DNA from 3 places in the Lysobacter hankyongensis genome. Region 2 is predicted to be linked to each of the others. Evidence: predicted binding sites of a transcription regulator. Region 2 holds the regulator's gene; each other region holds the start of a gene.
The links. The regulator sigma-54, encoded in region 2, starts transcription at its own class of promoters, with help from an activator protein. The targets are predictions, from matches to a motif close to TGGCACGNGCNTTGC.
Positions count from the first base shown of each region.

Region 1: the regulator sigma-54 is predicted to act here: its motif matches at 4,068-4,082, upstream of adh (aldehyde dehydrogenase).
Region 3: the regulator sigma-54 is predicted to act here: its motif matches at 6,023-6,037, upstream of glnA (type I glutamate--ammonia ligase).

Region 1 covers NZ_BAABJE010000015.1:160,426-170,505, forward strand. Annotated here, with positions in the region: gene guaA (glutamine-hydrolyzing GMP synthase) at 1-857, shown strand, start outside; gene ABD974_RS14955 (hypothetical protein) at 854-1,387, shown strand; gene ABD974_RS14960 (hypothetical protein) at 1,426-1,956, shown strand; gene ABD974_RS14965 (sigma-54-dependent Fis family transcriptional regulator) at 2,001-3,899, opposite strand; gene adh (aldehyde dehydrogenase) at 4,124-5,647, shown strand; gene ABD974_RS14975 (DUF779 domain-containing protein) at 5,773-6,150, shown strand; gene tadA (tRNA adenosine(34) deaminase TadA) at 6,231-6,710, shown strand; gene ABD974_RS14985 (DUF2721 domain-containing protein) at 6,721-7,179, opposite strand; gene orn (oligoribonuclease) at 7,243-7,830, shown strand; gene ABD974_RS14995 (YciI family protein) at 7,833-8,258, shown strand; gene ABD974_RS15000 (hypothetical protein) at 8,533-9,285, shown strand; gene ABD974_RS15005 (sensor histidine kinase) at 9,282-10,080, shown strand, end outside.
Region 2 covers NZ_BAABJE010000007.1:87,947-98,026, reverse strand. Annotated here, with positions in the region: gene ABD974_RS08590 (hypothetical protein) at 1-956, shown strand, start outside; gene ABD974_RS08585 (GNAT family N-acetyltransferase) at 1,093-1,845, shown strand; gene ABD974_RS08580 (DUF4259 domain-containing protein) at 1,907-2,320, shown strand; gene rapZ (RNase adapter RapZ) at 2,327-3,217, opposite strand; gene hprK (HPr(Ser) kinase/phosphatase) at 3,228-4,175, opposite strand; gene hpf (ribosome hibernation-promoting factor, HPF/YfiA family) at 4,259-4,582, opposite strand; gene ABD974_RS08560 (RNA polymerase factor sigma-54) at 4,827-6,257, opposite strand; gene lptB (LPS export ABC transporter ATP-binding protein) at 6,426-7,145, opposite strand; gene lptA (lipopolysaccharide transport periplasmic protein LptA) at 7,145-7,684, opposite strand; gene lptC (LPS export ABC transporter periplasmic protein LptC) at 7,668-8,225, opposite strand; gene ABD974_RS08540 (KdsC family phosphatase) at 8,222-8,803, opposite strand; gene ABD974_RS08535 (KpsF/GutQ family sugar-phosphate isomerase) at 8,803-9,822, opposite strand; gene ABD974_RS08530 (BolA family protein) at 9,981-10,080, shown strand, end outside.
Region 3 covers NZ_BAABJE010000012.1:79,424-89,503, reverse strand. Annotated here, with positions in the region: gene ABD974_RS12055 (hypothetical protein) at 1-482, shown strand, start outside; gene ABD974_RS12050 (hypothetical protein) at 682-1,440, shown strand; gene ABD974_RS12045 (ammonium transporter) at 1,564-3,078, opposite strand; gene ABD974_RS12040 (P-II family nitrogen regulator) at 3,223-3,561, opposite strand; gene ABD974_RS12035 (GNAT family N-acetyltransferase) at 3,842-4,297, opposite strand; gene glnA (type I glutamate--ammonia ligase) at 4,572-5,981, opposite strand; gene ABD974_RS12025 (patatin-like phospholipase family protein) at 6,288-8,468, shown strand; gene ABD974_RS12020 (alpha-lytic protease prodomain-containing protein) at 8,663-10,080, shown strand, end outside.

The sequences.
Region 1 (10,080 bases), on a different contig from region 2:
TGCTGCACCGCGCGATCGGCGAACAGCTGACCTGCGTGTTCGTCGACACCGGCCTGCTGCGCTGGAAGGAAGGCGATCAGGTGATGGCGATGTTCGCCGCGGCCTCTGAACAGGGCGGCATGGGCGTGAAGGTCGTGCGCGTGAACGCCGCCGACCGCTATTTCAGCGCATTGGCCGGCGTGACCGACCCGGAAGCCAAGCGCAAGATCATCGGCAATCTCTTCGTCGAGATCTTCGAGGAAGAGTCGAACAAACTGAAAAACGCGCGCTGGTTGGCGCAGGGCACGATCTATCCCGACGTGATCGAGTCCGCCGGCAGCAAGACCGGCAAGGCCCACGTGATCAAGAGCCATCACAACGTCGGCGGCCTGCCCGAACACATGAAGCTCGGCCTGGTCGAGCCGCTCCGCGAGCTGTTCAAGGACGAGGTGCGCCGCCTCGGCGTCGAACTCGGCCTGCCGCGCGAAATGGTCTATCGCCATCCGTTCCCGGGCCCCGGGCTCGGCGTGCGCATCCTCGGCGAAGTGAAGCGCGAATACGCCGAACTGCTTGCCCAGGCCGACGCCATCTTCATCGAGGAACTGCGCAAGGCCGGCTGGTACGACCGCACCTCGCAGGCGTTCGCGGTGTTCCTGCCGGTGAAGTCGGTCGGCGTGGTCGGCGACGCCCGCGCCTATGAATGGGTGATCGCGCTGCGTGCCGTCGAAACCATCGATTTCATGACCGCGCACTGGGCGCATCTGCCCTACGAGTTCCTCGACACCGTCTCGCGCCGGATCGTCAACGAACTGCGCGGGATCTCGCGGGTGGTCTACGATATTTCGGGCAAGCCGCCCGCGACGATCGAGTGGGAATGATGGACGCAAGGGAATTCTTCCGCATCACGCCCCGCAACGTCGCGGGCGTGGTCTCGATGGCGCTGCTGTTTCTGGGCTATCACGTGGTCCGCATCCAGTTGACGAAACTGGATGAGGACATCGTCTACGCGCATTACCAGGAAAGCATCAACGCGACCCGGATGTTCGATGCCAAAACCCTGTGCGCGATGATGCACAAGGACTATCGTGCCGTCGATGTGGCCAAGACGCCGCGCGGCGAACAGCGTGTCGTGCTGGACCAGATGCAGGCTTGCGATGCGACGCGGGAGTCGATGGCGATGATGAAGAAGATCGTCGCCGCCACGAAACTCGAACCCGAGTTCAAGTACACGATCGAATCGGTGACGGTCTCGCCCGACGAGAGGGAAGCCACCGTCAAGATCCGCGCTTCGATGCGCATCGGCAAGCGACTGTCCGTCGCCACGACCGGCACGGAAACGCTGGTCCGGCGCTGGGGCCAGGTCTACAGCACGTACACCGATACGCGCAGCACGGTCTCGATGCGCTGAGCGGCGGTGGATGTTTCGGAACGGGCATCGGAGCCATCATGGAATCGAAGAACAACTGGAAACACATCGTGCTCGGTCTGGGGGCGATCGTCGGTTTCCTCGCGATCAGGCACGGCATCGGCTATTACCGCGGCACGCAGTCGAAGCTCGACGAGGATGTCGTCTACGCGCACTACCAGCGGCAGATCAATGCGCTTCGCAGTTTCGACGCCGAGACCCAGTGCGCCTCGCTGCACCGGGCCTACCGTGCGGTGGATGTGATGCGCACGCCGAAAGGCGAGGACACCATGGCGCTGGATCAGCGCCAGGCCTGCGCGGGAATCCGCGATTCGATGCTGACCATGAAAGCCCTGGTCAAGTCGCTCAGGATCGAGCCCGACATGAAATTCACGATCGAATCGATCGAGTTGTCGGAAGACCGGCGGCAGGCGACGGTGAAGCTGCGCGCATCGATGCAGCTCGGCAAGGAATTTTCCTCCACCACCCGCGGCACCGAGGTGCTGGTGCGTGCGAAGGGCCACGTCTTCGTGCTGAACAGTTCGACGCGAACCGTCATCACCGGCGACTGATCGCCCGCGCAGGCATCGTCGGCGATCCGCGCCGGGGATCGACTTCAGTTCGGGCGCTTCGGCGTCCCCAATCGTCGATACAGCGTGCTGCGGTTCACGCCCAGCAGCCGCGCCGCGCGGGCGACGTTGCCGTCGCAGGCGGCGAGCGCGTCGCGCATGGCGGTCTCTTCCAGTTCTCCCAGCGGCGCGATGCCGCCGTTGCCGATCGTCGCAGCGGGCGCGGCGCGATCCACCGTCTGCAGATAGTCGGGCAGGTCCTGCATGTCGATCCGGCTGCCGTCGTCGCTGAGCGCCACCAGCGTGCGCAGGCAGGCGACGAGCTGGCGCCAGTTGCCGGGCCAGGCGTAGGCGGCGAGTGCGGCATGCGCATCGTGCGCGAGCGTGCGTCGATGACCCATCCGCGACCACAGCGTGTCCACGGCGAGACCGCGATCGGCCACGGCGCGCAGCGGCGAAAGCCGCACGCGATGATCGGCGATGCGGTAGTAGAGATCGGCGCGGAAGCGGCCGGATTCGACCGCGCCGTCGAGGTCGCAGTGGGTCGCACAGACCAGCGCGAAATCGAGTTTCACCGGTTTGCCGCCGCCCAGCGGCGACAGTTCGCGCTCCTGCAACACGCGCAGCAGGCGCGGCTGCAGCGCCAGCGGCATGTCGCCGATCTCGTCGAGGAACAGCACGCCGCCCTGGGCCTGGCGCAGCAGGCCGGGACTGCCCTGGCGACGCGCGCCGGTGAAGGCGCCTTCCTCGTAGCCGAACAGTTCCGATTCGATCAGCCCTTCCGGCAGCGCGGCGCAGTTCACCGCGATGAAAGGTTTGCCGGCGCGCGCGCAGCGCGCATGCAGCGCGCGCGCGAACACTTCCTTGCCGGTGCCGGTCTCGCCGACGATCAGCACCGGCAGCTCGGCGTCGAGGACGCGTCGCGCGCGTTCCAGCGCGGTGGCGGTGGCGGCATCGAACAGCGGTGAAGTCTCGATGGCGACCGCGCGCGGTTGCGGCGCGCGTGTATCCGGCGCGCGTGCGGGCGACAGCGGAATCGCGATGCCCGGCCTCGCGGCATCGCCATCGACCTTGCCGTGGAGCACGCGGCCGCAGCGGTCGCGTATCGCGCCTTCGCTGCGCAGGCGGGCGAGGGCGTCGTCGAACAGCATGTCGTAACCGACCCGGCCGAGATCGTCGCGATCGATGCCGACCAGCGCGAGGCCGGCCTGATTCGCGGCCACGAGCTTGCCGCCGCGGAACGCGAACAACCCTTCGCTCGCCGAGCCGAGCAGGGCGGGGTCGCGATGCAGGCGCAGCAGTTCGCAGCCGTCGATGCCGTCGTCGAAATAGCGATGCTCGATATTCGCCACCGCCATCCGCACCAGCCCGAGCGCGTGCAGATGCTGGGCGCGCGAGTCGCCGCTGATGTCGAGCACGCCGACCAGCCGGCCGTAGGGATCGTGGATGGGCGTGGCGGTGCAGGTGAGGATGCCGTGCGGCGTCCGGTAATGCTCGCTGCCGCGCACTTCCACCGGCCGGCGTTCGACGATGGCGGTGCCGATCGCGTTGGTGCCGACCTGCGCCTCGTTCCAGCAGGTGCCCGGGCGCAGCGCGACCCGGCCGGCCTTGTCGAGGAACTGCGGATGGCCGGTGGCGTCGAGGATCCAGCCGCTGTCGTCGGTGAGGATGACGATGCTGCCGCTGGCGTCGGCATCGACGGCCAGCGCTTCCAGTTCGGCGCGGGCGAGGCGCCACAGCCGCTCGTTGCGGTCGCGCATCTCCCGCAGTCGCGCTTCGGGCACCGGTTCGATCGCCGGCGTGCGCTCTTCCGGCAGCCCGAGCCGACGGCAGCGCTGCCACGAGCGCAGGATCGTCTTCGGCAGATCGACTGCGGCGACGCTGCCGCGCTCGAAGAACGCCCTGCGCGCCTGGGCCAGTTCCGCGGTCGGATGCATTCGGCGCATGGGCTCTCCTGTGTCGCATTCTGCGACAGTCGCAACGGCATGTGTTTCCATAAACAACACAGACGCCGGCGCGTTGCAATCGCCGCGCGTTGTGCGTTGCAACATGCGGCATCGCAAGTGCGCGTGCGCGTGGAGATTTGTCGATGCTGCGACGCAGCAGGTGGCGATTGGCATCGCACTTGCGGATGGAGGGGCACACCCACCGCAGCCATCGGAGCCTGCCCATGAACGCCCTCGTCAAACCGCATCTGCACGACCACGCCCGGATCTTCAAGGCGCAATACGGCAATTTCATCGGTGGCCAATGGGTCGCGCCGTGCAGCGGCGAGTATTTCGACAACATCACCCCGATCACCGGCAAGGTCTTCACCCGCATCGCGCGTTCCAACAAGGACGACATCGAACTCGCGCTCGATGCCGCGCACGCCGCCAAGGATGCCTGGGGCAAAGCCTCCGCCACCGAGCGCGCGAACGTACTGCTGCGCATCGCCGACCGCATCGACGAGAATCTCGAACTGCTGGCCCACGCCGAGACCTGGGACAACGGCAAGCCGATCCGCGAAACGCTCAACGCCGACGTGCCGCTGATGGCCGATCACTTCCGCTATTTCGCCTCGGCCGTGCGCGTGCAGGAAGGCAGCATCGGCGAGATCGACCACGACACCATCGCCTACCACTTCCACGAGCCGCTGGGCGTGGTCGGCCAGATCATTCCCTGGAACTTCCCGATGCTGATGGCGGCGTGGAAGCTGGCGCCCGCGCTCGCCGCCGGCAACTGCGTGGTGCTCAAGCCCGCCGAACAGACGCCGGCCAGCATCCTGGTGCTGATGGAGATCATCGGCGACCTGCTGCCGCCGGGCGTGTTGAACGTCGTCAACGGCTTCGGCCTGGAAGCCGGCAAGCCGCTGGCCAGCAGCCCGCGCATCGCCAAGATCGCGTTCACCGGCGAAACCACCACCGGCCGCCTGATCATGCAGTACGCCAGCCAGAACCTGATTCCGGTGACCCTGGAACTCGGCGGCAAGTCGCCGAACATCTTCTTCGCCGACGTGATGGCCGAAGACGACGATTTCCTCGACAAGGCGGTGGAAGGTTTCGTGCTGTTCGCTTTCAATCAGGGCGAAGTCTGCACCTGTCCGTCGCGCGCCCTGATCCAGGAATCGATCTACGAGAAATTCATGGAGCGCGTGATCGCGCGCGTCGCCGCCATCAAGCAGGGCGACCCGCTCGATCCGAACACGATGGTCGGCGCGCAGGCGTCGAACGAGCAGTTGGAGAAGATCCTCAGCTACATCGACATCGGCCGTCAGGAAGGCGCCGAAGTGCTGATCGGCGGCGAGCGCAACGCGCTCGACGGGGATCTCGCCGGCGGCTACTACGTCAAGCCCACGGTGTTCAGGGGCCACAACAAGATGCGCATCTTCCAGGAAGAAATCTTCGGACCGGTGGTGTCGGTGACCACGTTCAAGACCGAAGAGGAAGCGCTGCAGATCGCCAACGACACGCTGTACGGCCTCGGCGCCGGCGTGTGGAGCCGCGACGCCAGCCGGCTCTATCGCTTCGGCCGCGCGATCCAGGCCGGGCGCGTGTGGACCAACTGCTATCACGCCTATCCGGCGCATGCCGCGTTCGGCGGTTACAAGCAGTCCGGCATCGGCCGCGAGACCCACAAGATGATGCTCGACCATTACCAGCAGACCAAGAACCTGCTGGTCAGCTACTCGCCGAAGGCGCTCGGCTTTTTCTGATCCGATCGTTCCGATCGCGACCATGCTGTCGCGTCCGCGCCGCCGCACGGCTCCCTCCCGGGCGGCGCGGGTTTTTTCCGGCACCTGCCCGAGCGTATCGGGACCACGTCCGCCAGGAGATGCGCATGCCCGAACTTCCCCTGCAGGTCACCGCGACGCTCGCCGCGCTGCAGTTGATCGACAAGCTGCGCGCGCGTCACGGGCCGGTGCTGTTCCACCAGTCGGGCGGCTGCTGCGACGGTTCCTCGCCGATGTGCTTTCCAGAGCGCGAGTTCATCATCGGCGATCATGATGTGCGCATGGGCGAGATCGGCGGCGCGTCGTTCTACATCAGCGCGCCGCAGTTCGAATACTGGAAGCACACCCAGCTGATCATCGACGTGGTCGAGGGCCGTGGCGGCATGTTCTCGCTGGAGAACGGCGAGGGCGTGCGTTTCCTCGTGCGCTCGCGGCTGTTCGCCGACGACGAGTACGCGGCGCTGGCCGCGGCGGGACGGGTCTGAACCGCGATTGCGGAGATGGCGAACCGGAGGGCGCCGGGCGACAATGCGCCCCGCACGCCCGAAGACCGCCGGAGTTCCGCTTGACCCCGTCCCCCGACGACGAACGCTGGATGCGCCATGCCCTGGCGCTGGCCGCGCGCGCCGAACGCGAGCACGACGAGATCCCGGTCGGTGCCGTGCTGGTGGATGCCGAGGGCCGCATGATCGGCGAAGGCTGGAACCGCAACATCGGCGACCGCGATCCCAGCGCGCACGCCGAGATCGTGGCGATGCGCGAAGCGGGGCGTGCGCTCGGCAATCATCGCCTGATCGGCTGCACGCTCTACGTGACCCTGGAACCCTGCGCGATGTGCGCGATGGCGACGGTGCACGCCCGCGTCGCGCGGGTCGTTTACGCCGCGAGCGATCCGAAGACCGGCGCCGCCGGCAGCGTGTTCGATCTGCTGACCGACCCGCGCCACAACCACCGCGTCGAGGTCGCCGGCGGCCTGCTGGCGGACGAAGCCGGCTCCATGCTCACCAATTATTTCCGGCGCAAACGCGGCAAGCCGCCGCTGTGATCGGCGTGCGTCAAGTCCGGCGCCGCGCCATTTCCTGATCGAGCTCTTCGTCGAAGCTGCGCACCGACAGCCCGACTTCGCGGCCCATCGCCAGACTGGCGCCGAGCAGGCAGATCATGCCGACGACCGCGAGCACGGTCGGCACCGCATCCAGCCGGAAGCCGAGCAGGGCGTCCGCGGCCAGCCCGAGGCTGGTGCCGACGAACGCGCCGAGCGCCGCATACAGCAGACGGCAGGCCCGCAACACCAGCGCCGCGCGATGGCGATGGCGCCGGATCTGGGTGTCGCGCTCCTCGCGATCGGGGGCGTCCTTTTCCCAGGCCACGATCAGCGCGCGCAAGCGATCGACCACGCGCGCCAGCCGCGCGTTCGCCGACACCAGCAGCGAGCCGGTCGCGGCCATCAACAGGGCAGGCGCCAGCATCGCGCTGAGGATGGTGTGGTGGTCGAGGGAGAGCGGCAGCGCCATGCGCGTGGGTCGGCGGGGAGGGCTGGGCTATGATGCGGCTTCCCGACCCTCGATGCGAGCCGCATGGCGACGACACCCACGACCGAGACCCTCCCGAGCGAAGGCCGCCTGATCTGGATCGATCTGGAAATGACCGGGCTCGACACCGACCGCGATTCGGTCATTGAGATCGCCACCGTGATCACCGATGCCCAGCTCAACGTGCTGGCCGAGGGCCCGGAGTTCGCCATCACCCACGATCTCGCCACGCTCGAAGCGATGGACGACTGGAACCGCAACCAGCACCGCAAGTCCGGGCTGTGGCAGCGGGTGCTGGAGCAGGGCGTGTCGATGCGCGAAGCCGAACAGCGGACGCTGCAGTTCCTGCAGGGCTGGGTCGGCGCGAAGGCGTCGCCGATGTGCGGCAATTCGATCTGCCAGGACCGCCGGTTCCTGCACCGCTGCATGCCGGAACTGGAGCAGTTCTTCCACTACCGCAATCTGGACGTCAGCACCCTGAAGGAACTGGCGCGACGCTGGGCGCCGCAGGTGCTGGGCGGACTGCACAAGGACTCCGCGCACACCGCGCTCAGCGACGTGCGCGATTCCATCGAGGAATTGCGGCATTACCGCGGGCGGATCGCCGAATTCGCCATCCAACCGGAGCCATGACCATGATCCGTCTGCTCGCCGTGCTGTTGTTGTCGATTCCGACCCTCGCATCGGCGGCCGCGCAGGCAGAGCCGCCGGCCGCACCGACGCAGGCCGCGCCATCCGCCGCGCCCGTCTTGCCGCCGGGCATGAAGCAGTACTGGTTCGTGATGCTGAAGAAAGGCCCGCAGCGCGATCATCCCGCCGACGAGGCGCAGCGTTTGCAGGCCGGGCACATGGCCAACATGCAGGCTTACGCCGAGCGCGGCATCCTGCAGATCGCCGGCCCGATGATGGACGACGGCGACATCCGCGGCATCTTCATCCTCGACGCGCCCGACCGCGCCGGCGCCGAAGCGATGTGCAACGACGACCCCGCGGTGCAGACCGGGCGCCTCGTCTGCGAGATCCATCCGTGGCTGTCGCAGAAGGGCGCGAGTTTGAAATAGGGTGCGTCCCGGCGCACCGATGTCTCCCAGTACGCGGTTCCGAACGATCCATGAAGATCGCGCCGCGTCGCCCGGGTGGAACTCGCGCCTCTTCGCGCGAACCCGCACCGGATCCCGGGCATTCGTCGGCCGCCGCCGGGGTTTCGTCGGGCGTCTTCCGGGCTGCGTCGGCATCCGGTGGCCCGGGTCGATCGCGTGGATGCAGAGTGAGGTCGAAGGGCGGGAGTACCCGCACCGACAACCTACTCATCCACCCTCGCGCACAGGAATCAACATGGCCATCAACAGAAGTTTCGTCTCGGGCGTCCTGCTCAGCACCGCAATGACCACCGCCCTCGTGTTCCTCACCGGCGCGAAAGCGCCCGCGGCGAAGTTCGAAGAGATCGATGTCGGCCGCATCAATGTGCGCGAACCCGACGGCACCCTGCGCATGGTGATTTCCAACCGCGCGCAATTTCCGGGCGCACCCTGGAAGGGCGGGGAGATCCCGCGGCCGGATCGCCGCCAGTTCGCGGGCATGCTCTTCGTCAACGACGAGGGCACCGAAAACGGCGGCCTGATCCAGAAGGGCGTGGTCGGCCCCGACGGCCGCGTGTCCGCGGGCCTCAGTCTGACTTTCGACCGGTTCCGCCAGGATCAGGTGATGCAACTGCTGCATGCCGAAGACGGCGGCAAGGCCTACAGCATGTTCGCGATCAACGACGAGGCGGACGGCACGAAACTCGACGTCATGCAGCGCGCCGCGCGCATGGCCGAAATCCGCCAGCTCGACAAGGACGCGGCGCAGGCCGCCATCGCCGAGATGCGGAAGAACGAAGCGTTGTCGAGGAATCGCGTGAGACTGGGTACCACGCGCGACGGCGCCGCGGCGCTGAGTCTCGCCGATGCCGGCGGCCGGCCGCGGATGATGCTGCTGGTCTCCGCCGACGGCCAGCCGAGCATCCAGATGTTCGACGACAAGGGCGAGGTCGCGAAGACCATCCGTCTCGATGTCGAAGCCCCGGCAGGGGCGGGCGGCAAGCCGTGATCCGCAACCTTGGCGCATTCACGATCCTCGCGCTGCGGATCGCGCTGTCCGCGTGGTTCGTGCTGCTCGCGGGCGGCACGGTCCTCGGCCTGATCTTCGATGTCGCCCTTCGCGGGGACATGGCGTACGGGCTTTCCACCACATTTCTCGCGGCGTTGATCGTGTTTCCACCGGTCGCGCTGTGCTGGGGGCTCGGGTGCGCGTGGTGGCAGCGCAGGGCGCTGGCCGGGATCGAGAATGCCCCGGGCCTGCTGTCGGTCGGCTGCAGCGCGTCGATCCAGGTCGAGCTGTCCGACGAGCAGGCGCTGCGGCTCGCGGAAAGCGCGATGCGTTCGGTGTTCGTCGCCACGCGTCTGCAAAACAACGGTCTCGGCGTCGCCGCGCGCATCGCCGAGATCGCCACATCGAATGCGCTCTGGCCCGGGCTGTTCGAGGACAACCTCAGGCTGACCGTCGCCCCGCTGCGCGACGCGCGAAGCGTGCTCCGGATCGCCATCGATCCGGTGCATGTCTGGATCTACGGCGTGTTCGCGGTGGATGGCGGACGCTGCGCCCGGCGCATGCGCAGCTTCGAGACCGCGCTGTTGGACCTGATCCGCGCGCAGGGCGAGATCATCGACGAAGACCGCCGCCGGCAGGCGATGCAGGCACAGCGGTCCGAGGCGCAGTTGGCGATGTTGCGCGCTCACGTCGAGCCGCATTTCATCTTCAACACCCTCGCGCACGTCCGCGCCAGTCTCGGCCCCGGCGACGGCACCGCCGCGGCGATGCTGGATGCGCTGGTCGAATTCCTGC
Region 2 (10,080 bases):
CGCTCGACGTGATCGCGGTGGTGAACGGCGTCGAGACCGAGCGTCGGCGGGTGACATTGTCCGCAGGACGTTACGCAGAACTCGATCTCGATGCGGAAGCCTCCGAACTCGGCGCCGCGCTCGCGACGACGCTGCGCCTGCGCCTGGTCGAGCGCGGCAGCGGCGCACCGGTGCGCGAAGCGACGGTGCTCTGGGCCTCGCCGCGCGGCGAGCGCGCGCTGCGGCCCGATACCCGCGGCGTGGTGCGCATCGAGGGCATCGATCCGCTGGAACCGCTGGCGCTGCAGGTGCTGTTCCCGGCGCCGAAATCGCCGTCCTTCTTGGTCGAAGCATTGCCGATCTGGCCCGAGCGCATCGCGCTCGCGCTCGATCTGCGCGATGCCGCGGTCGTCTCCGGCGCGATCGACAGGACCGTCGAACTGAAGCCTCTGCGCTGGCTGATCGTCGAGACTCCGGGTCTCGAAATTCCGCGCCGTCCGCGCATGAGCGATCCCTTTCCGGTGTTCGTGCTGCAGCGTCGCGAGGATGGCGTCTGGCGCGAATCGCAGGCCGATGTCTTCCACCCGGTGCCGGGCGGCATCGCCGTCTCGCTGGATCGCCCGGGCACCGTGCGAGTGTCGGCGCTGTTGTCGCCGTGGCAGGTGGCCGCCAGCGATGCGGTGGAAGCGAGCGAAGGGGTTGCGCGCCAGCGCACGCGGATCGCGACCGGCGGCGGGCGCACGGTCGGGTTGCGTCTGTCCACGGCCGGGCGACCGCTGGCGTTCGCACCGGTGCATGTGGTGTCGCCCCTGCGCGGCGTGCCGCCGAAAACGCTGACGACCGACGGCGACGGGCGTGTGGTGCTCGCGAACGTCACGGTCCCGGCGATCCGCGTCGAAGTGCCGGGCTTCGCCCAGACCGAAGTGCGCCTGGGCGCCGCGGAGATCGCGGTATCGCTGCGGCGCGAGGGCGATTGAACCGTGTCGCGTCGAGCGGTGTCGCGTCGCGGCATCGAGTCGGCCGCATCGCGATCGGCATCGCGGACAATCGCAATGTCGGCAATCGAACACGTCCCGGATGCGTAAGCGGCGGATTTCCCCTTATGCTTCGACCATGAGCATTGCCGATGCCGACAACCCGGATTTCGACGGGCATGCCTTCGACGATGGCGGATGGGATGATCGCGGCCTGGACGATGCCGACCTGCGCAATCCGTTCTGGTCCGCGCTGCGCAGTCGGCACGCCGGCATCGCGCAGGTCGTGGGCGAGGTCGCGCGCTATCCCGCCGATCATGCGCCGTTCCTCGGCGTGGCCCACGCAGGCGTCGCGGTCGCGGATGCGTTCGAGGCGCTGATCGCGCCGGGCGAAAGCGTCTATCTGCTCGGTGTGGCGCCGCAGGCACCCGAAGGCTGGACGCTCGAATGGCTCGGCGATCTCGCGCAGATGATGTGCACCGTGCCGCTGCCGGTGGCGGACGGGCCGGACGTCTCCCCGCTGGGCGACGCGGATCGCGACGCCGTACTCGCGCTCACCGCGCTGGTGTATCCGCATTATTTCCGCGCACGCACGATGTCGATGGGCCGCTACTTCGGTATCCATCGCGACGGCCGGCTCGCGGCGATGGCGGGCGAACGTCTCGGCACCGATCGTTTCCAGGAAGTCAGTGCGATCTGCACCCATCCGGAGTTCAACGGACTGGGTTACGCCAGACGCATCACCGCGCTGCTGACCAACGACATCCTCGCCGCCGGCCGCATCCCTTACCTGCATGTCAGTCAGGCCAACACGCGCGCGAAAACGATGTACGAACGCATGGGCTATCGCCTGCGCCGCACGATTCCGTTCTGGTCGTTGCGGCGGACCTGACGCGCCGCAGCGACGAAATTTTCGACCAACCGCATTTCGAAACAACCAGGGAGACGCATCGATGGGCGCATGGGGCACGGGCATTTTCGACAACGACACCGCCTGCGATTGGGCATATGAACTGGAAGGCCAGCGCGATCTGGGCGTGATCGAACGCACGCTGGACACGGTGCTGGAGAACGGCGAAGCGTATCTCGATGCCGGCGAGGGCGAGGAAGCGCTCGCCGCGGCCGAAGCGCTCGCGCGGCTGCAGGGGCATTGGGGCGTGCGCAACAGTTATACCGAGCGGATGGATGCCTGGGTCGAGGCCGCGGGGCTGACGCCGCCGGTGGCGCTGGTGGGCAAGGCGCATGCGGCCATCGACCGCATTCTCGCCGCGGATTCCGAGCTGGCGGAACTCTGGGCCGACTCGGACGAGTTCGACGCATGGAAGGCCGCGGTGGCGGAACTGCGCGGCAGGCTGCGCGCGGACTGAGTCGCGTTATTCCAGCTCGCGATGGTACGTCGCGACCTCGCGCCAGCCGTGGTCGCGGGCGTGCGCGGCGAAGGTTTCGGCCAGATACACCGAGCGGTGCTTGCCGCCGGTGCAGCCGAAGGCGACGGTGATGTAACTGCGGGTATCCGCCTGGATTCGGGGCATCCAGGTATCGAGGAACGACGAGACCTGGGCGACGTATTCGCCCACTTCAGGCTGCGCATCGAGGTATTCGCGCACTTCGCGGTCGCGGCCCGACAGCGGGCGCAGGCGCGCGTCCCAGTGCGGGTTGGGCAGGCAGCGGGCGTCGAACACGAAATCGGCGTCGCTGGGCACGCCGCGGCGATAGGCGAAGGATTCGAACAGCAGCGACACCGGGCGTTCCGAGGTCAGGTCCAGTTCGGCGATCACGCGACGCCGCATCTGGTGCACGTTGGTGTCGCTGGTGTCGATCAGGATGTCCGCCATCGCCCGCAGCGGCTTGAGCATGCGCCGTTCCAGCGCGATCGCTTCGTTCAGCGTCAGCCCGAGATGGCTGAGCGGATGCCGGCGGCGGGTTTCCGCGTAGCGCTTGAGCAGCACGCCGTCGCTGGCGTCGAAGAACACCAGCTTCGGGTCCATCCCCAGCGCACCCGCCTGCGACAGCAGGGTCGGCAGGTTCGACAGATCGGTGTTGCGGCTGCGCACATCGATGCCGACCGCGAGTTTCGGCGGCAGATCGCTCTTGCCGATGGCGCCGCGCACGAACTCCGGCAGCAGCTCCGCGGGGAGGTTGTCGACGCAGTAGAAATCCAGGTCTTCGAAGGTGTGCAGGGCGATCGACTTGCCGCTGCCGGACATGCCGCTGACGACGATCAGCCGCGGACTGGGCGCGGCGCCCTCGCGCTCTGCGCTCATGCCGCGCGCCTCATTCCGCGCGCTCCAGGAAGTGCGAGTGGCGGGCCATGAACGCCGCCGCCGGGTCCACGCCCTTGATCCGCAGGATGTGCGCGCGCGCCGCGGCTTCGGTCAGCACCGCCAGGTTGCGGCCGGCCATCACCGGCAGGGTGATCATCGGCACGTCGAGATCGAGCAGCCGGCGCGAGCCGAGGTCGCCGATAAGCCGTTCCATGCCCGAGGTTTGCGGCTCGACCTGCGGCTTTTTCAGATGCACGATCAGCCGCAGATATTTGTTCCGCTTCACCGCCGTGTCGCCGAACATCTGGCGCACGTTGAGGATGCCGAGGCCGCGCACTTCCAGCAGGTCCTGCAGCAGGTCGGGGCACGCACCGTCGAGCACGTCGGGCGCGATCTGGGTGAATTCGGGCGCGTCGTCGGCGACCAGCCGATGACCGCGGGTGACCAGTTCCAACGCCAGCTCGCTCTTGCCGGCGCCGGATTCGCCGGTGATCAGCACGCCGATGGAATAGATCTCCATGAACACGCCGTGCACGGTCAGCCGCGGCGCGAGCTTGCGCGCGAGGTGGTATTGCAGATGATTGAACAATTCGTGCCCACGCCGCGGCGAACACCACAGCGGCGTGTCCGATTCTTCGGCGGCGGCGCGCAGGTCTTCCGGGCAGGGCTGGCTCTTGCTGATCACCATCGCCAGCGGGCGGAACTGGATGATCTTTTCGATGGTTTCCCAGCGCTGGCGCGCGTCGAGCGCGTCCAGCCAAGCCAGCTCCTCGGTGCCGAGGATCTGGACCTTGTTCGGATAGATGATGTTGAGATAGCCGGCCAGCGACGGCCGGCGGGCGACCGTCTCCACCGCTTCGAGCACGCGGTGTTCGCCGCGTTGGCCGGCCATCCAGCGCAGTCCGAGACGTTCTTCCTGCTGATCGAACAGGTCGCGGGCGCTGATGCTGGCATTCATGAAGGTGGGTCGCGAAGGGGAGTGTCGGGCCCGACGTCGCGCCGTTGCGCAGCGTGTCGTCGGGCCGGCGGAAATGGCGAGGGTCAACCCTCGGCGCGGGTGAGACTTTCGCCGCGGTGGTGGTCGACCATTTTTTCCTTGTGCTTCAACAGCAGCCGATCGAGTTTGTCGGCGAGCAGGTCGATCGCGGCGTACATGTCCTGGCCGGCGGCGTCGGCGTGCAGGGTGCGGCCGGAGATGTGCACGGTGGCTTCGGCGCAGTGATCGGGTCGGTTGATGCTGAGCTGGGCGCGGACGACGTCCATCGGGTGTTCGAAATGCCGGCCGAGGCGAGCGAGTTTGGTTTCGACGTAATCGCGCAGGGCGGGCGTGACTTCGAGCTGGTGGCCGTGGGTTTCGATACGCATCGACGGTGTCCTCTGAATGCCGGGCCTGGGTCGCACGTCGCGCCGTCGGGCCCGGCCCGTCGGCGGTGCGGTGCCGGTGCCGGCGCGTTCGACGCCGACTCCGTGATCGAAGACATCGGGTCGACTCCTCCTCCGCACAAGGGTGGTGCCGTCCGCAGCGTCTCCCTGTCGACAGGTTACCCCAGCACGCGGGGGACGCAAGTGCGAAAGTCGGTCGTGGCGCAGCGGCCGATGACGACGTCGTTCAGGCCATGCGCACGCGTTCGTGCGAAGCTGGAATGTTCATCGCTTCCCGGTATTTCGCGACCGTACGCCGCGCCACCGGTACGCCCGAGGCCTTCAGCGTATCGGCCAGTTTCGCGTCCGACAGCGGCTTGCGCGGATTCTCGGCGTCGATGAGGCGTTTGATCATCGACTGGATCGCGGTGCTGGACGCTTCGCCGCCGCCTTCGGTGCCGATGCCCGACGCGAAGAAGCTGCGCAGCGGCAACGTGCCGCGCGGCGTGAGCGCGTATTTGCGCGCGATCGCGCGCGAGACGGTGGATTCGTGCAGGCCGACTTCCGCGGCGACTTCGCGCAGCGTGAGCGGACGCAACGCCTGCTCGCCGAATTCGAGATAACCCGATTGCTGGCGGATCAGGCAACGCACCACCTTCAGCAGGGTCTCGCCGCGCGCTTCGAGATGTTTCAGCAGCCAGCGCGCTTCCTGCAGGCGGCCGCGCAGATACGCGGCATCGCTGCCGTTGGCGTGCTGGATCATGCCTTCGTAACCGCGATGGATGGTCAGCCGGGTGTGGCTGCCGGCCAGGCCCGCGCGCCACATGCCGTTGTGACGCCAGATGACGCAATCCGGGGTGATGTAGGTATCGGCACCCATGCCGCCCAGTTGCGAACCCGGTCTCGGGTCCAGCGAGCGCACCAGATGCAGCCCGGTCGCCGCGGTTTCCACCGAAAGTCCCAGCTCGGCCGCCAGCCCGTCCACACCCAGCTTCGGCAGCCGCTCCAGAACCTCGTTCACGATCCGCAGCGCTTCGGCCTTGCCGGGCGTGTCTTTGGACAGCGCTTCCAGTTGCAGGAACAGACATTCGCGCAGATCGCGGGCGCCCACGCCCAGCGGATCGAAGCGCTGGATCTGGTGGAGCACGGTGCCGATTTCGGCGGTACCGACGTTGATGTCCGGGCGCAGGGCCTCGGCGATGTTGTCCAGGCTTTCGCGCAGATAGCCGTCGTCGTCGATGGCGTCGATCAGCGTGGCGCCGATGCGCTGGTCGCGCGGCGAGAGCCGGGTGAGGTGCAACTGCCAGGACAGATGGTCGTGCAGCGATTCGGCATGGACCAGACGATCCATCGGATCGAGGCCGTCTTCGTCGCCCGTGCCGCCGCCGCCGCTGGTGCTCCAGCTGTCCGGTGGTTCCCAGCCGTCGTCATCGCCGCCGTGCTCGCGCTCGGGCGCCTCTTCCGGTGCGGCGGCTTCCGGCACCGCGGGCGCCTCGGGCATGCCCTCGGGCGCTTCGCCCACGGATTCGTCCCAGTCGAGCAGCGGGTTGCTTTCGACGGCGATGGTGATTTCGTTCTCGAGCTCCAGCGACGACAGCTGCAGCAAGTGTAGCGCCTGGCGCAATTGCGGCGTCAGGACCAGCTGTTGACCCAGCGATGTCTGCAGGCGTGGCTTCATGTCCGTATGTTAGAGCTTGTGGGCGGCGCGTGAACCCCCCTTGGCCCGATCCTTGCGTGCGGGGGCGTCCGCTGAAGTATCCCGGTGAATGGTTCCGGAGCGATGTGCCGCGGCGATCGATTTCCGTGACCACGGTCGAACAACCGCATCCCGCCGGCCCTGGTGGCGTTACAACCGGAAGGATTCGCCGAGATAGACGCGACGCACTTCGGGATTCGCCAGCAGCGCCTCGGGGGCGCCCTGGGCCAGCACCGCGCCCTCGCTGAGGATGTAGGCGCGATCGCAGATGCCGAGGGTTTCGCGGACGTTGTGATCGGTAATCAGCACGCCGATGCCGCGGTTCTTCAGATGGCGGACGATGCGCTGGATCTCGCCGACCGAGATCGGATCGACACCGGCGAAGGGCTCGTCCAGCAGGATCATCCGCGGTTTCGCGGCCAGCGCGCGCGCGATCTCGACGCGACGACGCTCGCCGCCCGAAAGGCTGGCGCCGATCTGTTCGGCGACGTGGCCCACCTGCAGTTCTTCCAGCAGGGCCGCCAGTTCGCGCTCGCGGCCGTCGTGGTCCAGGTCCCGGCGCAGTTCCAGCACCAGCCGCAGATTGTCGGCGACGCTCAGCTTGCGGAAGACCGAGGGTTCCTGCGGCAGGTAACCGACGCCGCGCTTGGCGCGCGCGTACATCGGCTCGCCGGTGATGTCGTGGCCGTCGAGCACGATGCGCCCGGCATCGGCCGGCACCAGGCCGACGATCATGTAGAAACAGGTGGTTTTGCCGGCGCCGTTGGGACCGAGCAGACCGACGACTTCGCCGGCGTTGAGGGTCAGGCCGAAGTCGCGCACGACCTCGCGCGACTTGTAGCGCTTGCGCAGCCCTTCGGCGACCAGCATCAGGGTTTTTCCGCGGCGGGCGGCGTGCGCGAGGCCTTGGGCTGGATGGTCATCCGGACCCGGCCGCTGTCGCCGCCGCTCTCGACGCGACCGCTCTTGAGGTTGTAGGTGAGGCGCTGGCCGCTGGTGCTGCCGCGCGGCGTGGTCACCGTGTAATTGCCGGTGAGCACGATCACGTCGGCGGTCATGTCGTAATCGATGCGGTCGGCTTTGGCGGTCATCGGCGAGCCGTCGTCCATCTGCTGCTTCAGCACGGCCTGGTTGCCGGTCAGCACCGCGCGGACGACGTCGCCGCCGCGCTGATGGATGTCGGCGCGGCTGGCGCGGATGTCCAGCGAACCCTGGGTGATGGTGACGTTCCCGGTGAGGACGTTCACGCTGTTGCCGTCGAGGGTGCCCTCCTGGCGGTCCGATTCGATGTTCATCGGCTGGCTGCGGTCCGCGTCGCGCGCGACGGCGATGCCGGCGAACGCCAGCGCGAGGACGGCGGCGGCGAGCGGCAGCGCGCGGCGGGCGGTGGTGTCAGCGATTGGGCGCATAGCGGGATTGGACCTCGGAGCGGAACACGTAGCGTTTCGTGGTCGTGGACACCGCAAAACCGCGTCCACGGAGTATAGAGCCGGGTTGGACGATGGTCACGACATCGTCGGTGGCGGCGCGGTTCTGGCGCGGAAACACGCTCAGGCGGCCGGTATTCATCGTGATCGGCCGCAGGTCGTCGGGCGGGCTGTTGGCCTTGACCTCGCCGCTGAGCCGGATCTCTTTCTGGTCGGCGCTGACCCAGCCCGTCTTCGAGCGGATTTCCCAGTACTTGCCGTCGCCGTTCGGCACCAGGAACAGCGGCGTGGTCAGCGACATCGTCTCGTCGCCCGGGCGGCGTTCCAGCGTCGGCGCGCGCAGCGTGAACGATTCCTTGCCCTCGGCGTTGAGCGCGATCAGCTCGAAGTCGCGCAGCACGTAGTCCGGGCGATCGTTGGCGGCCGCCACGCGCGGCGGCGGTTGCCGGTGTTTCCACACCGCCCAGCCGCTCGCGGCGGCGCCGACGATCAGCAGCAGAATGACGATGCCGCGCCAGCTCATGCGCGCTCACCGCTCGATGCGGGCGACAGCGGGGTGTCGATCCGGCTCTGCGCCATCAGCAGCAGGTCGCACAACTCCCGCGCGGCGCCGGCGCCGGCGTCGGCGCGGGTCCGCCAGCGGGCGGCATCGCGGGTGGTCGCATGCGCGTTCGCGGGCGCGATCGACAGCCCCACGGCGCGCATCGCAGCGAGATCCGGCAGGTCGTCGCCCATGAAGCTGACGGCGTCCAGGCCGATGCCCAGTTCGCCGCAGAGTTCGCGCACGCAGGCCAGCTTGTCCTTCGCGCCGATGTGCACGCGCAACTTCAGTTCGTTGGCGCGATGCACCGCGGCCGCGCTGCGGCGGGCGGTGATCAGCGCGACCTCGATGCCGGCCTCGCGCAGCAGCACCAGGCCCTGGCCGTCGTGGACGTGAAACGCCTTCAGTTCGCGGCCTTCGCTGTCGAGAAACAGGCGGCCATCGGTGAGCGTGCCGTCGACGTCGAAACAGGCGAGACGGATGCCGGCGGCACGGGCGCGCAGATCATCGTCGAACGCGGCGCGTTGTACGAGCGAGGCGGTTTCGACCGATGACGTCATCAGACGACCCGCGCCCGCAGCAGATCGTGGATGTTCAGCGCGCCGACCACGCGGCGTTCGCCGTCGATCACCAGCAGGGCGTTGATCTTGTGGGTTTCCATCAGTTGCGCGGCTTCGGCCGCGAGCGCATCGGCGTCGATGGTGATCGGCGTGCGGGTCATGAGCCTGTCGATGCGGGTGTCGCGCACGTCGGTGGCGGGATCGGCCAGCGAACGACGCAGATCGCCGTCGGTGTAGAGCCCGAGCAGACGGCCGTCGTCGTCGACGACCGCGGTCATGCCCAGGCGTTTGCGGCTCATTTCCAGCAGGGCGTCGCCGAGCGTGGCGTCGGCGCCGACCCGCGGGATGTCGTCGCCGGCATGCATCACGTCGGCGATGTGCAGCAGCAGGCGCCGGCCGAGCGCGCCGGCCGGATGAGAGCGCGCGAAATCGTCGGAAGTGAAACCGCGGGCTTCGAGCAGCGCCACCGCGAGCGCATCGCCCATCGCCAGTGAGGCGGTGGTGCTGGCGGTCGGCGCGAGGGCCAGCGGACAGGCTTCGGCGGGCACGCTCACGTCCAGATGCAGGTCGGCCTCGCGCGCCATCGTCGACTGCGGGCGGCCGGTCATCGCGATCAACAGATTGCCCTGGCGCTTCAGTACCGGCAGCAGGGTCAGGATTTCGTCGGATTCGCCCGAGTAGGACAGGGCCAGGACCACGTCGCGGTCGGTGATCATGCCCAGATCGCCGTGGCCGGCTTCGCCCGGATGGACGTAGAAGGCGGGCGTGCCGGTGGAGGCGAGGGTGGCGGCGATCTTGCGCGCGACGTGGCCGGACTTGCCCATGCCCATGCAGACCACGCGTCCGGCGCAGGCCAGCATCGCCCGGCACGCGGCGGCGAAATGGCCGTCGATCCGTGCCGCGACCGCGGCCAGGCCTTCGCGCTCGATCTCGAAGACGCGCCGGCCGCTGTCGGCCAGCGTGGTGTCCGGAACGTCGCCGGAGGCCGGCTTGGAGTAGGGCAGAGTGGCGTTCGCCATTGGGGAGCCGGCGGCTTTCCGTTACGCTAGTCGGCCAATTCTACGCACCCGCATTCAGCTTTGCCCGCACCGGCGATGAATGCGGGAACCCGGCGCGTTCCAGGTTCCGCCTCCGGCGCGCCGCGGAATCCCCTTCGTCCCTCCGACACGGCATCGACATGACCCCCGAGACCATCCGCCAGCTCATCGAACAGGGCCTTCCCGACGCCCAGGCCCATGTCCAGGGCGACGACGGGGTGCATTTCGAGGCCGTGGTGG
Region 3 (10,080 bases), on a different contig from region 2:
TGATCGAAACGCGCGTGCCCTACATCGCATCGGGCCAGCGGCCGCCGGTGTTCGAGCACGTCGTCGCGACGATCCCCGTGCAGCAGGGCGGAAACGCCACGCGCGTCGGTCTGCGCTGGGCGCAGGTCGTCGGCGATCCCGTCGAGCCTGTCGGAGACATCGATCCGAAAGGCTTCGGGGAAATCAGCCTGCCGGTCGGACCGGATCCCGAAACCACCAGCAGCGGGGGCGCCATCATCATCGGCCCACCGATCGTCACCAGGCATGAGGTCTCCTCCGTGCTGGAAGTGATCGGACCGGGCAATCGCGTCGTCTACAGAATCGCTCTGCCGCAGCAGTGGGCGAACAGCCTGTCGATGGGGCTGCTGGATTACAACATCGGCAAGGAATCCGACTACGGAAACCGGTTCGGCGCCGAAATGATCGATACCGCACTGTGCGCCGAAACGACCGGTACGACGGACTGCACCGGGGTGTTCTGATCGCGGTGCGCCGATCGTGTTCAGCCGGTCCTGTTCGGCCGATCCTGTTCGGCCGATCCTGTTCAACTGATCCTGTTCGGCTGATCCTGTTTGTCTGCGCACGACGCTGAAACCCGTGAAGCCCCCGCCGCACGGCGGGGGCCTGCACGGCCCGGAGAGGGCCACGACCCATGCAGACACACAGGAGTTTCACGACACCATGAAGATTTCACTCGCAGCATCCCTCGCCTCCCTCCTCCTCGCCGGCAATGCGCTGGCCGTCGACACGCCGAAGGCCAACGGCTTCCGGATCGAAAGCGAAGACCAGTTCGCACGCGATTACGCCGACAGCGTCGAACGCATCGATGCGGGCGTCTACCTCGTGACGAAGGGCCCGCTCGCCGGCAAGACGATCACGATGGGCGAAGCCGGCCTGTCCTACGACCTCGCCGCGCTGCGCGCGCGCGTACCGGCGTCGTTGCGCGAACGCGCGCAGATCAAATCCCGCATCAAGCGACTGGAGCGGACCGCCGAGCGATTCGAACGTCAGCATCCGGGTGTCGCCACGAAGGCCAGCAACGTGGGCAGCATCAGCTGCTATCACTACAACTGGTCGACCCGCCAGGGCATCTGGTACAGCGGCACCGCCTACGTCAGCGCGACCGCGGAGTACTACATGAGCAACGGCGGTGGCGGCCTGAACTTTTACTACGCCCGTGCGGCCGCCAGCGCCAACGGCAGTCTGAGCACGCCGCCGGGCGTGCCCTATGGCTCGGGCGCGTTGTCCGCCTATGCCGTCGCCTGGAATCACCAGACCAACGTCATGAACCAGCAGTTCGGATACGGCAACTATCCCAACGTCTCTTCGGGATACGTCTACAGCGGCCCCGCCTTCTCCCACGATCTCGAAGCGTTCTCCGGCGTGGAAGGCGATGGCGACTGCACCGGTTACGTCGGCATCGCCGACTATCTGCGATAACCGCTCCCGGCAGGACAGCCGGCGCGCACGCAAGAACGCCATACGGCGAAACGCGTCGCGGTGCCCGAAAACGAACGGCCCGGTCTCCCGGGCCGTTCGTCCGTGCGGATGCACCGGGAACGATCAGTGTTCGTACGCCGCTTCGCCGTGCGAGGCGATATCGAGACCTTCGCGCTCGGCGTCCTCGTTCACGCGCAGACCGATGGTGTACTTCACCAGGGTGAAGGCGATCAGCGAGACCAGACCGGAGAGGACCACCGTGACCACCACGCCCTGGAACTGGATCCAGACCTGCGAGGCGATGCTGTAGTCGGCCAGCGCGGTTTCGGTGACGTAGTCCCAGATGCCCGCACCGCCCAGCGACGGCGCCGCGAACACGCCGGTGAGCAGCGCACCGGTGATGCCGCCGACACCGTGCACGCCGAACACGTCGAGCGAATCGTCGGCGCGCAGCAGCTTCTTCAGACCGGTCACGCCCCAGAAGCAGACGAGGCCGGCGATCGCACCGATGGCGAGCGCGCCCATCAGACCGACGAGACCCGCCGCGGGCGTGATCGCCACGAGACCTGCGACCGCACCCGAGGCGCCGCCGAGCATCGACGGCTTGCCGCGCGCGATCCATTCCACCGCGCTCCACACCAGCACCGCAGCGGCGGTGGCGAGGAAGGTGTTGACGAACGCGAGCGCGGCCACGCCGTTGGCTTCCAGCGCGGAGCCGGCGTTGAAGCCGAACCAGCCGAACCACAGGATCGAGGCGCCGACCATGGTCTGGGTGAGGTTGTGCGGGCGGATGGCTTCGCGGCGATACCCCAGACGCGGACCGATCACGTACGCGCCGACCAGACCGGCGATGGCGGCGTTGATGTGCACCACGGTGCCGCCGGCGAAATCGAGCGCGCCCTTCGCCCACAGATAACCGGACTTCGCCAGCACGCCCTCGACCGCGGCCGTGTCGGTGAAGGCATCCGGACCGGGGAAGAACCACACCATGTGCGCCATCGGGGCGTAGGCGAAGGTGAACCAGATCACCGTGAACAGCAGCAGGCCGGCGAACTTCACGCGTTCGGCGAAGGCACCGACGATCAGGGCGCAGGTGATGCAGGCGAACGCGCCCTGGAACACGAAGAACGCCAGCTCGGGGATGTACACGCCCTTGGTGAAGGTCGCGCCCAGCGCACCGTTGAGGCCGGCACCCAACAATCTGGCGCCGCCGCCGATGAAGGCGTTGTTCTCGGTGAAGGCGAGGCTGTAGCCGTACAGCACCCACAGCACCGCGACCAGCGAGAACACCACCAGACACTGCATGAGGATCGACAGCACGTTCTTGCTGCGCACCAGGCCGCCGTAGAACAGCGCCAGCCCGGGCAGGGTCATGAAGATCACCAGCGCGGAGCAGACGAGAATCCACGCGGTGTCGCCCTTGTCGGGCGTCGGCGCGGGCGGGGCTTCCGCCGCGGCGGCTTCAGCAGGTGCGGCGTTGGCAGGCGCCGCTTCGGCAGTTGCGGGTGCGACGGCCTCCGCGGTCGCCGGCGCCGCGTCGGCGGGGGCATCGGCCGCGGGTGCGGCCGCTTCGGTGGCGACGGCGTCGGTCGCCGGCGCGGTCTGTGCGCTCGCGACGAGCGTCGTGCCGAAGGTCATCGCGCCGAACAGCAGCGCGAGCAGGGCGGCACGTTTCACAGCGGCATACTTCAGGGCAGCAGGCTTCGGAACATCGTGTTTCGGAACAGCATGGGTCTTCGACCCGGACAGGAATCCAGACATGGGACGGTCTCCGAGTGAGGGTTAGAGCGCGTCCGCGCCGACTTCGCCGGTGCGGATGCGGATGACCTGCTCCAGCGCGGTGACGAAAATCTTGCCGTCGCCGATCTTCCCGGTGCCCGCGGATTGCTGGATGGCCTCGATCGCGGCGTCGAGCCGGTCGCTCGCGACCGCCACCTCGACCTTGATCTTGGGCAGGAAATCGACGACGTACTCCGCGCCGCGATACAACTCGGTATGTCCCTTCTGTCGACCGAAGCCCTTGACCTCGGTGACGGTGATGCCGGACACGCCCATCTCCGACAAGGCTTCGCGCACCTCGTCGAGCTTGAACGGCCGGATGATGGCGGTGATCAGTTTCATGCGCTCTCCCCGTGGATGGATGAGCGCCGACGCCGTGGCGCCAGCGCCCCTGGATGAATCCCGCATCCCCGCGCATCGCCCCGGCAACCGACCGGGAACGATGCGCGGGGACCGTGGGTCCCGGGGGAACCGCAGCGCAGTCCGACGTGGGGAAGGAAGCTGCGTCCGCGTTTCCCGTGCCTCGTCTAGCCAACTCTCCGTCGCATCCCTGCGACACCGCTCCTTTCGTTACCGCTTCCGCGCGTTCGACGACTGCAAGTCGATCACTGCAGATCGACGACTACAGCTCGATCGTCATGAACACGCTGTACGGGTCTTCGACGTAATCGGCGAAGGGCCCGCACTCCTCGAAGCCGAAGCGCTCGTACATCGCGCGCGCCGGCAGGAACGCATCCGGCGATCCGGTTTCGAGGCTCAACCGCCGATAGCCGCGTTCGCGCGCCACCCGCAGGATGTGCCGCATCAGCGTCGCGGCGACGCCCTTGCGCAGATGATCGCGGGCGGTGCGCATGGACTTGATCTCGCCATGCGACGCGTCCAGCGCCTTCAGCGCGCCGCACCCCATCAATGCGCCGTCCTTCCAGACCGTCCAGAAGGTGATCTCCGGACGACGCAACTTTTCCAGATCCAGCGCATGGACGCTTTCCGGCGGCGAGTGCAGGAACATCTCGTCGAGGTGTTCCTGCAGCAACCGCGCGATCTCGGGCCCGCTGAGGTCGTCGATCCGGATGTCCATCGTTTCCCTGTCATCCCGAACGCATGTGAGGGATCTGTTTTTACCGTGGGCATCGCACGCGATCATCACGGCGTGTCGCCCCCACCCCAACCCTCCCCCGCACGCGGGGGAGGGAGATGACGCATCAGATCGTGCAATACATCTGGTATTCGAGCGGGTGAGGAAGGAATGCTCGCGCAGCACCGCCGCGCATTCCTTCCGAACGCCCGGCGCGCCGCGCCGGGCCGGACATCCGCCGGCCCGAAGCGACGACACATGGCGTCCCATTCGCGCATCAGATCGTGTAGTACATCTGGTATTCGAGCGGATGCGTCGCCGCGCGGAACTTGGTGACTTCCTGCATCTTCAGCGCGATGTAACCGTCGATGAAGTCGTCGGAGAACACGCCGCCGGCCTTGAGGAAGTCGCGGTCCTTGTCCAGCGCTTCCAGCGCCTGGTCGAGGCTGTGGCACACGGTCGGGATGTTCTTCTCCTCTTCCGGCGGCAGGTCGTACAGGTCCTTGTCGCTGGGCGAACCCGGATCGATCTGGTTCTTGATGCCGTCGAGGCCGGCCATCATCAGCGCGGCGAAGGTGAGGTAGCCGGAGTTCATCGGATCGGGGAAGCGGATCTCGATGCGGCGCGCCTTCGGATTCGCGACGTACGGGATGCGGCACGAGGCCGAACGGTTGCGCGCCGAATAGGCCAGCATCACCGGCGCTTCGAAGCCCGGCACCAGACGCTTGTAGCTGTTGGTGGTGGAGTTGGCGAAGGCGTTGATCGCGCGGGCGTGCTTGAAGATGCCGCCGATGTACCACAGCGCCAGCTGCGACAGGCCGCCGTAGCCGTCGCCGGAGAACAGGTTCACGCCGCCCTTGGCCAGCGACTGGTGCACGTGCATGCCGCTGCCGTTGTCGCCGACGATGGGCTTGGGCATGAAGGTCGCGGTCTTGCCGTTGCGGTGCGCGACGTTCTTGATGATGTACTTCATCGTCAGCAGTTCGTCGGCCTTCTGCACCAGCGTGTTGAACTTGGTGCCGATCTCGCACTGGCCGGCGTTGGCCACTTCGTGGTGGTGCACTTCGACTTCGATGCCGGCTTCTTCCAGGGTCTTGCACATCTCGGCGCGGATGTCGTGCAGCGAATCGAGCGGGGCCACCGGGAAGTAGCCGCCCTTCACCATCGGACGGTAGCCGGTGTTGCCGCCCTGGTATTCGCGGCCGGAATTCCAGTGGGCCTCTTCCGAATCGATGTGGAAGAAGGTGTGGCCCATCTCGTTGGCGAAGCGGACGCTGTCGAAGATGAAGAATTCGGGTTCGGGGCCGAAGAAGGCCTGGTCGGCGATGCCGCTGGCCTTGAGGAAGGCTTCGGCGCGCTTGGCGACGCCGCGCGGATCGCGCGAGTAGGCCTGCATGGTCGCCGGGTCGAGGATGTCGCAGGTCAGGACCAGGGTCGGATCGGCGGTGAACGGGTCGAGGAAGGCGGTCGCGGCGTCCGGCAGCAGGATCATGTCGGACTCGTTGATGCCCTTCCAGCCGCTGATCGACGAGCCGTCGAACATCTTGCCGTCTTCGAACAGGCTGGCTTCGACGATGGATTTCGGAAAGGTGACGTGGTGCTGCACGCCGCGCATGTCGGTGAAGCGCAGGTCCACGAATTCGACCTTGTGGTCCTTGATGAGTTTTTCGACGTGCTCGAGGGACATCTTCGGAAGCTCCGATGGGTGAGAAGGATGCACTTCTCTCTGCAAGGGGCGTGCCAGCGCGGGAAAGTCGGCAAGCCATTGATTTCGAAGGACGGAGATCGTCGAACGCCGGCATGACGCACCACATCCGAGCAAACTCGGCACCCCGGCTTGCACCTGATCGGTGCGAAACGGATTTCGTGTCTCCCGCGATCCGTCGGTGCGGGCAGGCATCGCGCAATGCGGTGCGGGCGCGACGGGCGGACCGGTAGACTGACGCGCTGCGGGCCCGGCGCCCGCGTCCCCACGATCCGGAAATCCGCGTCCATGCGCCTGCATTTGCTCGCCCTGCTGTGCCTCCTGCCCTTCGCCGCGCCCGCGGGGGCCGCCGAATTCGACACCTGCCTGGTGCTCAGCGGCGGCGGCGCGCGCGGCATGACCCACATCGGCGTGATCAAGGTGCTGGAGCGCGAGCGCATCCCGGTCGACTGCATCGTCGGCACCAGCATGGGCGCGGTGGTCGGCAGCCTGTACGCCAGCGGCATGAGCGCGACCGAGATCGAAACCGCGCTGCGCGCACTGGACTGGAACACGATGTTCGCCGACCGCATCGACCGCCGCGCCTTCACCCAGCGGCGCAAGGCCGAGGACCGCAGTTTCCTGGCCAAGGGCGGCTTCGGTCTGCGCGACGGCAAGCTCGGCGTGCCGCCCTCGGTGTTCGAGGGCCAGCGGCTGGCGGTGGCGCTGCGCGCGGCGCTGTTGCCGAGCGCGAACATCGCGCGCTTCGACGACCTGCCGATTCCGTATCGCGCGATCGGCACCGATCTGGAAACCGGCGAAGCGGTTGCGATGGACCAGGGCGATCTGGTCAACGCGGTGCGCGCGAGCATGGCGGTACCGGGCGCGTTCGCGCCGGTGAGCTACGGCGAACGCTCGCTGATCGACGGCGGCGTCTCGCTCAATCTGCCGGTCGAAGTCGCGCAGGCCTGGGGCGCGAAACGGATCATCGCGGTCGACATCGCCGCACCGCTGAAGAAGCGCGAACAGCTGCTCGACCCCTTCAGCATCACCGACCAGATGGTCACCGCGCTGATGCTCAAGGAAACGAAGCGTCAGCGCGAACGACTGGGCGCGGGCGACGTGCTGATCATCCCGGAACTGGGCGACCTGGGCTCGGCCGATTTCACCGCCGGCCTGGATCAGGGCGTGGCCCTGGGCGAAGCGGCGACGGTCGCGGCGCTGCCGCAATTGCAGGCCATGCAGGTCTCGCCGCAGGCCTATGCCGCATGGCGCGAGGCGCGACTGGCCCGACTGAAACCGATCGGCGCGATCGAACGCGTCGAGCTGGTCAACACCTCGACCGTGGACGACGCGGCGGTGCGCGCGCACATCACCGCGCAGCCGGGCGACGCGGTGGACGCGAAGAAGATCGAAGACGATCTGGGCCGGCTTTACGGCCTCGGCGAATTCTCGCGCGCCTATTACACCGTCGACACCGCCGAGAACGGCGGCAGCGTGCTGACCTACGTCACCCGCAGCCGGCGCTGGGAAGAGGACGGCACGCTGAAATTCGGGCTGTTCATGCAGGACGATTTCGAGGGCCAGGGCGAATACCAGATCGGCGCGCGCTACGGGAAACGCGAGATCAATCGCTTCGGCGCCGACCTGTCGCTGGAAGCGCGGCTGGGCGACCGCAACCGCGCGTTCGCCGAGTTCAACCAGCCGTTGAACATGCGGCGCACCGCGTTCGTGCGCCCGTCGCTGGAATGGCTCGGCGAAAACCAGCCGCTGATCGACGACGCCAACATCACCGGCGATTACCGCTACAGCCGCTGGGACGCGCGCGCCGGCATCGGCCTGAATCTTTCGCACTGGGGCGAAGTCTCGGTGGCGCCGTTCGTGCGCCGCAATCACTACGACCTGCGCGTGGATTCGCAGCCCACGGGCATTCCGCGCACCGCCACCAGCGCCGGCGTGGATGTCGACTTCACCCTCGACACCCAGGACGACGCCGAATTCCCCGGCAAGGGCTGGTATCTGCACGCGCGGCACACGCGCTACCTGCCGATGCTCAATGCCGACAGCGAAGGCTTCACCAGCCGCGCGCAGGCGTCGTACGCCTTCACCGCGCTGGGCGGACGCTGGCAGTTCGGCGCGCAGGCGCAGGATCATCGCGGCAACGCCTACGAAGACGTGGCGCTGCTCGGCGGCCCGTTCCGGTTGTCGGGTTACGGCATCGACCGCCTGCGCGGCACCGGTTCGGCGCTGGCGACGCTGCAGTTCAACTATCCGCTGGCGCAGTTGCTGCAATACCCGCTGTTCGTCGGCGGATCGCTGGAGGCCGGACAGGTGTGGCGCCGCGGCCAGGAACCCGCCTTCGACCGCACCATCTTCGGCGGCAGCGTCTACAGCGCGCTGGACACGCCGATCGGCCCGATCTATTTCGGCCTGGGCCTCGCCGAGGAAGGCGAGGAAGCGGTGTTCCTGCGGCTGGGACAGCCGTACTGATTCATCGCAATGAATCGCGGCTGTCGCCGCCGACGCGGTCGCAAGCCGCTGTCATGCGCCGGTGCTAGCCTGCGTTCGCCATGCGACGGACCGCAGGCGGGCCGCCATCGCGCGGCATTGCGTACGGGATCCATCGCAGGCCGGCACGCGCCCCCGCGCGGGCCGTCTCCCCCGTTCGACACAAGGAGTGTCTCATGCGCAGGATCCACCTTCCCTCACCCACCCGCACCGCCACCCGCGGTCTCGCCCTCGCACTCGGCGCGTTGCTGACCACGTCCGCATTCGCGGCCGACGATCCGGCCCTGGCGGTGTCCGCGGCCATGCGTCAGGCGCTGCAACGCGATCTCGGCCTCGGCGCCGGCGAACTTCCGCGTTACCTCGACACCGAACGCCTCGCCACCCGCAAACAGGACGCAGCCCGCCGCGCGCTCGGCGCGAGCTACGCCGGCAGCTGGCTGGAACGCGATGCGGCCGGCGGATTCAGCTTCGTGGTCGCGACCACGCAACAGGCGCAGGCCGGCAAGGCGCGCGCGCTGGGCGCGCAGACCCGCGTCGTCGCGCACAGCCTCGCGGCTCTGGAATCGGCGATGTCGGCGTTGAACCGCACGCGCACGACGCGGAGCGTCGGCGTACTGCGCCCGACCGATCGCGCCATCTACGCCTGGCGGATCGATCTGCCCGCCAATCGCGTGGTGATCACCACCGCGCCGGACGGCGCCGCCGCAGCCGCGGATTTCGTCGCGTCCAGCGGCATCGACGCGGCGCTGGTCCGTTTCGAAACGTCGCGCGAACGCCCGCAGCCGGTGTACGACATCCGCGGCGGCGACCGTTACAACGTGCCGAACAGCTGGTGCTCGATCGGCTTTTCGGTGACCCAGGGCGGCAACACCGGCTTCGTCACCGCCGGCCATTGCGGCACCGCCGGCACCGCGGTCAGCGGCAACAACGGCGTGGCGCTCGGCAGCTTCGCCGGTTCCACCTTCCCGGGCAACGACTTCGCCTGGGTGCGCAACACCAGCGCGTCGTGGACGATCCAGCCGCTGGTCAACAACTACGCCGGCGGCACGCTGAGCGTGGTCGGCAATCTCGAAACCCCGGTGGGCGGCGCGATCTGCCGCTCCGGCGCGCGCACCGGTTATCGCTGCGGCGTCGTCACCGCGAAGAACGTCACCGTGAATTACAGCGTCGGCCCGGTGTACGGCATGGTCCAGTCCAGCGCCTGCGTCGGCGGCGGCGATTCCGGCGGTTCGTTCGTCACCCCGGGCGGCGAAGCGCAGGGCGTCACATCCGGCGGCCAGCTCAATCCGCAGACCAACGAGAACTGTTCGCTGGCCAGCCCGGTGACCTTCCATCAGCCGCTGCAGCCGATCCTCAACGCCTACGGTCTGGTGCTGCAGACGGTGCAGACCTGCGGCCGCATGAATCCGGGACGCGTGCTGCCCAACGGCGGCTCGGTGACGTCCTGCGACGGCCGCTTCACCCTCGTCATCCAGGGCGACGGCCATCTGGTGCTGTACCAGGCCGGCGTCGGCGCCATCTGGTACAACAGCGTCTTCGGCAGCGGCCACACCCTGCACATGCAGACCGACGGCCATCTCGTCGTCTACAACGG